One region of the Neobacillus camarae genome, then DNA from elsewhere that is predicted to be linked to it. Evidence: predicted binding sites of a transcription regulator. Region 1 holds the regulator's gene; the other holds the start of a gene.
What was found. Region 1 encodes NrdR, which represses ribonucleotide reductase genes. Its sites were predicted from a motif close to AACACNATATATNGTGTT; they were not measured.

Region 1 (4,432 bases):
TGTCATCCAGCATTAAAATCGGCTCTTTTTTTAACGCTTCAATCTTTTCATTCAACGTTGAATCTGCAATCGCACTTTTCATTTCACGCAGCAGCTCAGGTACATACACAATCATAGAAGAGATTTGTTTTTTCGCCAGCCTGTTGGCAATCGCACCAAGCAGATAAGACTTTCCAACCCCAAACTTCCCGTAAAAGTAAAGGCCCTTTGTTGGCTTGCCTTGGTCGTAATTGTTTAGGAACAGAGCCGCTTTTTGAACCGCATCAATCCGTTCGGCATCATGTTCCAAGTCTTCGAACGTGGCGCTAATAATATCCCTTGGAACATGAAGGCTTTTAATCAGTTTTTCGTTTTTCCGCCGTTCATCATCCAATACTTTTCGCGGACAACGCTCATAGGTTACATCAATGCTGTTTCTTGTTAAAACGAGCTCCGGCTGATAGCCCTTCATCATATTGATGCAGCCATCCAAGCTTTCACATTTATCACATTCCTTGCTCTGGTTGATGTACTCATAGAGCTTGTTTAAGCTTTTTTCAATTGTTTCTTCCGAAATCTGTTCTTGATTCTTTTGAATAAATGCCCTGATGTCAGGATGTGATAAAGTTTCCTGGCGGATTTTTTCGTACCGTTTTTGGAAATTGTCGCTAGAGGCTAACCGCTTTAATGTTTGGTTAATTCTTTCCATACTTCACCATCCTAATCATCAAATGCCTTTAGCATTTCTTCTATTTCCCGTTTTTTAGCTTCCAAATCGGAGACATTCTCCTCTCCCCGCTTATTTTCCACTTTAGCTGGCTGTTCTTCATTAAACCAGTCAGGGAGAAATTCAGTCCGGGTCGGTTTTCTATTGGAAGATTTCCCGGAAGTTTTCGTATTTTTGTTTTTGTGTTGCGTTCTGGCAAATTCCATGGCTTCCTTAACGGTCCTTAATTGTTTCCTGGCCCATTGGCTGGCAATGGTCTCCACATACGCCTTCGTAAATTTCATATCGTTTATCAGCATGACATACCAAATGAGGACGTTAATAACACCCGGTAAGAGCTTTTGGTTAATCATCACTTCTTCTACAATTTTAATTTCAGAAGCTGAAGGTTCGCCGCCGACGGATAAATCCCTTAAAACCTTTAAGGGCGATACCGTTTCAAAATAAAGAACCAATTGTTCGTCCTTTGTTTTGGGCTTCTCACTCTGCTGTTTATGGGCCTCCGGCTGGGTTCGCTCAATCAGGCTTGGAAGCTGATCGTAATTTTCAAATTGGTACCAATTTCGGGCTGCTTTTCGCAGTTGCTCCACATCAATCTCATCATGCTCATCAAGCGCGTCCATAATGAATTTTTTCATCTGAATGGCATCAATTTGATAGAGAAACGCCAGTTTGCTAATAACCTCTTTTACCTTTTGGTTAATGGCTTTCCTTGGCACCAGAGATTCGTGCAATCCGGCCAGCAGCAAGTCAAAGTCAAAAGTATACCCCTCAAGCGTAATTCCCTTCTGGTCGTGCCGGCCGATAAACCGTTCTGACTCTTCACTGTCCAACTCTTCGGATAAATCCTGCAGATATTGTAGATTTGCGGGTGTCCCTGAAGCAAACACATCTTGAAAAGCCTTTGTTACATCCTGATACCCTTGTTCGTTTGGTAGCCCCTGATCGGAGAAAAACCGCTTCAGCCGAGCAAAATGTTTTTTTCCGATTTTACGGTATAGATATATATTTAGCATTCCATCGAGAAAAAACTGTTCAGGATTTAAAGGAGGCACCAGTTCATAAATAAATGAACGTTCTTCTTCCTTTACTTTAACGTAGGATTTTAACAGCCCGATTCCTTCCAGCTTTAGCCGTGCCTGGTAAATATCCTTTAAATTCATATCCAAAAGATTCATTAATAAGTGATGGGTAGAGGATTCCGACCAAAGCCGATTTTCCTCAAGCTCTGCCCAAAGGGTCATATACAGACTATGACAGGCTGAGCCAATTAACGGCTGATACAACATTGTCAAAACTTTTCGGTCATAATCATGCAGCAGCCCATTAGCTGTTACAATATAACGGTCGATAGGAAGAATTTCCTGCCAATGCTGCGCCATGTTTTTCCGACCTTTCATTATAATGGTAAAAAGAGCCAAAAACCTCTTGGCTCTAGGATTTCTCTTTCTTAATCAATTCCTTTAATTCATCAATAAAAACATTAATATCCTTAAATTGACGGTATACAGAAGCAAAGCGCACGTAAGCTACCTCATCCACTTTTGCCAGTCTGTCCATGACCATCTCACCAATGGCTTCGCTTTTAATCTCAGAAATCCCTTGACTGCGTAAATCCTTTTCGACACCATGGGTAATATCCTCTAATTCCTTGAGGGCAACAGGCCGCTTCTCACAAGCTTTAATCAATCCGCGAAGGATTTTATCGCGGCTGAATTCCTCCCTGGTCCCTTCTTTTTTGACCACAATCAAAGGAATCTCTTCGATTTTTTCAAAAGTAGTAAAGCGATAGCCGCATTCTTCACACTCACGTCTTCTTCTTGTGGCTCGTCCTTCATCTACCGGTCGGGAATCCAGTACACGTGTACCATAATGCTGACATGAAGGGCATTTCATCGGCAACTCAACTCCAAATCTAAACAAATCCGATCCATATACAACAAAATCCTACTATTATCTTATATAAAAGAATATCGATACACAAGTAGAAGCTATTTAGTTTTTATTGGGTTTTATTTCGGTATGTAACTTATTAAGCCGGTCATAGTAGGCGTTAATCCGCTTTTTCAAGGCGGGATGGGCCCCGGTCAGCGAGATTTTTTCAGTTGAAATATGAAAATCGACCGCAGTTTCGAGCGGCTTTGATTGAATAACAGTAGCTATGAGAAAGCACGGAAATGGTTTTTTTACGTCAACAGCAATTTCGCCATGTTCTTTTGACACGGTTTTAATTTGGCAATCCGCATCTTCTTTAAACAGCTTTTCTACCGTGTCCATCATTTGGTTCAGTCTTGTTTTATAATAATGCGTTTTCAAAGATTCATCGGATTGCCTGTCCGAGGTTTCAATCGACCTCTTATACCGGATAAACAAATTGGCCATCGTATCTCCTCCAATACTTTTTAAATATATTTTAATGTATAACATATTCCTAATAATATAAAAAGAGGTGTCAATTATACACCCCTTAATGTCAATATTATATCATATCATCTATTAGTTTAGCTCTGTTAAATTTGACTGTTGATTGTAGCGAAAGAAGCTCAGCGAACCAGCGAGTGTGCAGAGGAGCCTGCTCGGGCACTTGAAGCGCCTGCGGGGTCTCCCCAGCCCCGTACCCCCGCAGGAATCGAACTTATCCGCTCCAATCACAAAAAATCAACCTTTCGTTAACAGAGCCATCAATTTAAGAACTATGTTTTTTCCTTAACATTACCACCAGCAGCCACACTCATGCTTTTCCTTTATCCAGCCTTCACCTTGGATGTTTTGGCCATTGCCTCACCAACATGCAAGGTTAAGTCGACCACACGGGAAGAATAACCCCATTCATTGTCATACCAAGCTAACACTTTCACTTTTCTTGTCCCCATGACCATGGTAGAAAGGCCGTCTATGACCGCCGAGTAATCATTTGTATTAAAATCGACCGAAACGAGCGGATCCATGGTAATGTCCAAAATTCCTTTTAATGGACCGTTCTTGGCCTCGGTAAATGCTTGATTCACTTGCTCGATCGTTACATCCTGCTTCAAATCGACCACTAAATCAACCAATGACACATTCGGGGTTGGTACCCTTAATGCAATGCCGTGCAATTTTCCCTTTAGTTGCGGAAGGACAAGGGAGATGGCTTTTGCCGCACCGGTAGTGGTTGGAATGATGGATTGACCGCAGGCGCGTGCCCTGCGTAAATCTTTATGCGGGTTATCAATATTTTTTTGATCATTGGTATAGGAATGGATCGTTGTCATTAGGCCGCTTTCAATCCCAAACCTGTCATCCAGTACCTTGGCAACTGGTGCCAGGCAGTTGGTCGTACAAGACGCATTGGAAATAATGCTATGCTGTTCAATATTCAGTACATCTTCGTTTACACCCATCACAATCGTTACATCCTCATTTTTTCCCGGTGCTGTAAGGATGACCTTTTTGGCGCCTGCATCGAGATGCAGCATCGCTTTTTCTCTGGAATTAAACTTTCCTGTCGCTTCTATTACAATATCAACTCCTAGCTCCCGCCATGGCAGCTGCATAGGGTCACGCTCATTTAATAATTTCACCCGTCGTCCATTCACCAGTAACTCATTATCTAAAGGAATGACTTCACCTTGGAACCTTCCATGGATGGTATCATATTTAATCAAGTGAGCTAACGTTTCCGACGGATAGCTTGCGTTGATGGCTATAACATCAAGGTTTTTTTCAAGTACTGCCTGTCGGAAA
Region 2 (4,432 bases), 280 kb from region 1:
TTCCAGTGGATCCCGTAGGAGCAACAGTTAATAGATGCGAATTTCTTATTCCGTTTTCAAGGATTGATTGACGGATATCTTCAGGCATTTTTTTCATATAGCCAGTCTCAATAAACGCTTGCCGTAGACGGTTAGTTTCTTCTTCCGTTTCACTGGTTAAGAATGGGAAGCTGCCTTTTTCTGTTGCCAATTCAATTGAAGTTCTATAAGCGGTTGTTGCAATGGTTTCGAACACTTTATCAACAAGTTCGTTTCCTTCTGGTGAACCGTATTCTGTTTCACAGTAGATCAGCAGGTCGTGCAGTCCCATTACACCTAGACCAACACGGCGCTCGCCGAGGGCTTGTTTTTTATTCTCTTCCAAGAAGTACGGTGTGGCGTTGATAACATTGTCTTGCATACGCACGCCGACAGCGACCGTTTTCTTTAATTTTTCAAAATCAACAGTTTTGGTATCTTTATCTGCCATTTCTGCTAAGTTTACAGCAGCTAGGTTACAAACTGAATAAGGTGCAAGAGGTTGCTCTCCACACGGATTCGTTGCTACGACTTGCTGACCGTAAGCTTTTGCATTGGTCATGTCATTCGCGTTGTCAATGAAGAAGATTCCAGGCTCTGCAGAGTAGGTTGCACAAATATTAATCAGGTTCCAAAGCTCTTTAGCTTTAATGTTTTTATAAACCCGAACTTTGTGGCCCATTTTCTCCCACTCACGGACATCACCAACTTGATGCCATTGCTCGTTGTAAATTTTCATTTCTTTTTCATCATAATGTTCCACATATGGGAAACGCAGTTCATAATCGCTGTCATTTTCAACGGCTTCCATGAACTCCTTCGTTAAAGTTACAGAGATATTTGCACCTGTTAAGAATTCTGGATTATGAACCGTATAATGTCCGCCAGTGGCCAGTTTTTCTTCTGCCTCGGCAATAATTTCTTCCGAGAAACCGCCTAAGCCTGGAATCACTTTGTAGTTCACGATTCCTTGATACATTGCTCTTTCCTGCGCAGTTAATGGAGTAAACTTAAGTTTGTCATTCGCCAGCTTTTTAATCGTTTCGTCTTTTGTATTTTCAATTAAGAATCGTAAAATTCTTGGGTTTTGCATTTTTGAAATAATAAATTCAATAATATCTGGATGCCAGTCAGCCAGCATAATCATCTGGGCGCCCCTCCGGGACCCACCTTGCTCAACCAAATGAGTCAATTTCGCAATATCATCCAGCCAAGAAACAGAACCAGATGACTTACCATTTACCCCTCGTGCCAACGTATTGCGTGGTCTTAACGTAGAACCGTTCGTTCCAACCCCGCCGCCGCGGCTCATAATTTCCATTACCTGTTTGCGGTGATCAGAAATCCCTTCACGAGAATCTGCCACAAACGGCATGACGTAACAGTTAAAATAAGTAACCTCGGTACCAGTGCCCGCTCCATAAAGGACACGTCCTGCAGGAATGAAGTTTAAGTTAACAAGTTCTTGGTAGAACTTCTCCGTCCACTCTAGCCGCTTCACTTCCGTTGTCTCCACTTCGGCAAGCCCTGTTGCCACCCGCTTGGCGATTTGCTCATAAAACAATTCAAGCGGTTTTTCAATCACATCTAATGAACGCCAAATCATCCCTGTGGTGGATTCTTCTTCGTTATCCAATACACCGCGAAACTCTTCCTCCACTAAAACCTTGGCTTTTTTCTTTTCCCAATCAATTTCCTGAATATAACCCAATCCTCGGGCAGGAAATTTAGGATCCTCTTTAATCGTCAAAACAACAAAGTCTCCATCTGTTAGGGTAATTTTTTCAGTGTCCTTGAAGGTGTAGCGATCAAGCATGACCAAACGTGATACACCTTTGTGAGTTATTTTCATATCTGGGGTTACCGGGTGTACCTGGGGAAATAGGTGGATATCCTCATTCAGCCTTTCAAAATCAATATTCAATTTTTGTCTAAATACTACAGACATGAGAACAACTCCTTCAAATAAAATCTATCTATATTGCTAGATTCTAGTTGTCCAGGCTAGATCTAGATGACTTAATAAACTAAGGGTATCATAGCACGCAACTTGAAATCAACATATAGTGTCCGAAATATTTTCGACACCACTATATATTGTATGATGAGCAAAAAACATTTATTTTGTCAAACACAAAAAAATATAGATTTAAGAGAGAATAATAGATTTTCAACACTTTTCTCTATAAAACAAGAAATTTTAACAAATTTTGCAGGTTGCGGTGGAAGAGACAAGGTACCTAAAAAAAAGGAAAAAAGCGGCAAACACCGCTCCTCGATTTAACGTTTAAAATTCCATTCATCATTCTCATAGCGCTCTTTCGCCAATTTTTCAACGTACTTCAGTTCCTCATCGCTCAGTTGGTATGGAACCAATTCAATCTCAAGTCCCTCGGCAAAACCTTTATAAAAAGCTTCCTTTGCTTCCGCAAGCATAATCTTCCTCGGGCTAATTTCATTGATCGCTACGGCTTTGTCCTTAAAGGACTTTTTCATTCTCTCTTTTACCCGCTCGTTCGGATATTTAAACAGACTGAATAGCTTGTCCTCATCCAAGTCCAATAAAATGGAACCATGCTGTAGAATAACGCCTTTTTGCCTTGTTTGGGCACTGCCGGCAACTTTCCGGCCCTCAACCACCAGTTCATACCAGCTTGGTGCATCAAAACATACCGCAGACCGGGGATTCTTTAAAGCATCCCGCTCTTCCGCCGTTTTCGGAACAGCAAAATACGCTTCCAAACCTAAATGGTGGAAGCCTTTTAAAATCCCCTCAGAAATGACCCGGTAAGCCTCCGTCACGGTTTTCGGCATTTTTGGATGCTCCTCCGAAACAATTACACTATAGGTCAGCTCATGTTCATGGAGGACACCACGGCCTCCTGTCGGCCTTCTGACAAAACCAAGCCGATGTGCCTTAACGGCTTCCATATCAATTTCCTTCTCCACCTTTTGAAAATAGCCAATGGATAAGGTCGGCGGATTCCAGCCATAAAACCGGATGACCGGGGGAAACTTCCCCTCACTATGCCAGTCAAGCAAAGCTTCATCCAGTGCCATATTAAACGACGGTGAACAATCCCCTGAATCAATAAAACGCCATGTTTCCTTCCTCATGCAAAAACCTCTTTTACTTATTAATCTTTTTTAAGTCTATCAAAGTCCGCTTTAATTTCAAAATCAGAGAAACTGGGATAATTTTTTATCAAGATTTTTCACTATTCATCTTTATCTTTATCAATTTGACTACTATAATAAATACTAGTGCAGAAAAGCCTGAAAGGAGCAAAAGAAGTTGAGTTCAATTATTGTTTTATTAGTGGTCATCGCCGCACTGATTCTTTCCTCCGTTTTTAATTATTTTCGCCAAAAGAAGATTGTAAAAACGGTATCTGAAGAAGAGTTCCGTGCCGGATATCGGAAGGCACAATTGATAGATGTACGCGAACCAAATGAATTTGAAGGCGGTCATGTTCTAGGGGCCCGTAATATTCCCATGTCACAATTAAAAATGCGGATGAAGGAACTTCGTCCGGATCTGCCGGTTTATTTATACTGCCAAAGCGGTACGCGCAGTGCCCGTGCAGCACAACTATTGTATAAAAACGGCTATAAAGACCTGACACAACTAGAAGGCGGATTCAAAAAGTGGACAGGCAAAGTTAAAACGAAAAAATAAAATAGAAAAAATAAAATAGAAAAGCGTAAGCGCCCTGGTCAGCACCGTATGGCCGGGAGCTCTCCAACCGAGATAAAGGAATCACCAAGTGCGAAGCGCATTCGTGCTTGACTTATCGTAGGGCGGAGAGCGAAGGCTTCTCGCCGCTAGGGCGCTGGAGCTGGACAATTCTCAAAGATCAGATATAACTCTTATAATACATGGAAAGGTACCGATTCTACGGTGCTTTTTTTACTGCCATACAAAAGGCTGATTCTCTATAGAATCAGCCCTTCTCATTACTCTGTTTTTTGATATCTTAAAATAGGTTTCCTAGCTGCAGTGGTTTCATCCAGCCTGCCCACTACTGTCGTATGAGGAGCTTCTTGGACAATTTCCGGATTCTCTTCCGCCTCTTTGGCAATTTGAATCATGGCCTCAATAAAAGCATCCAGTGTTTCTTTCGATTCAGTCTCGGTCGGCTCAATCATGATACATTCTTCCACATTTAACGGGAAGTAAATGGTTGGCGGATGATATCCGAAATCAAGGAGACGTTTGGCAATATCGAGTGTGCGTACCCCCAGCTTTTTTTGTCTCCTTCCGCTTAACACAAACTCATGCTTACAATGCTTATCAAATGGAAGGTCATAATATTCCGCAAGCCGTCTCATCATGTAATTGGCATTTAACACGGCATATTCAGTGACCGCCTTCAATCCGTCGGGTCCCATGGAACGTATATAAGTATAAGCC

Region 2: ACY8D0_RS19715 (vitamin B12-dependent ribonucleotide reductase) is a predicted target of NrdR. The motif match lies at 2,105-2,122, and genes of this name have one in related genera.

What each region holds. Positions count from the first base shown of each region.
Region 1 covers NZ_JBUCKX010000003.1:1,162,748-1,167,179, forward strand. The annotation lists gene dnaI (primosomal protein DnaI) at 1-688, opposite strand, end outside; gene ACY8D0_RS21145 (replication initiation and membrane attachment family protein) at 700-2,088, opposite strand; gene nrdR (transcriptional regulator NrdR) at 2,141-2,602, opposite strand; gene ACY8D0_RS21155 (hypothetical protein) at 2,702-3,088, opposite strand; gene ACY8D0_RS21160 (glyceraldehyde-3-phosphate dehydrogenase) at 3,451-4,432, opposite strand, start outside.
Region 2 covers NZ_JBUCKX010000003.1:883,665-888,096, forward strand. The annotation lists gene ACY8D0_RS19715 (vitamin B12-dependent ribonucleotide reductase) at 1-1,966, opposite strand, end outside; gene ACY8D0_RS19720 (lipoate--protein ligase family protein) at 2,299-3,135, opposite strand; gene ACY8D0_RS19725 (rhodanese-like domain-containing protein) at 3,326-3,697, shown strand; gene gcvPB (aminomethyl-transferring glycine dehydrogenase subunit GcvPB) at 3,976-4,432, opposite strand, start outside.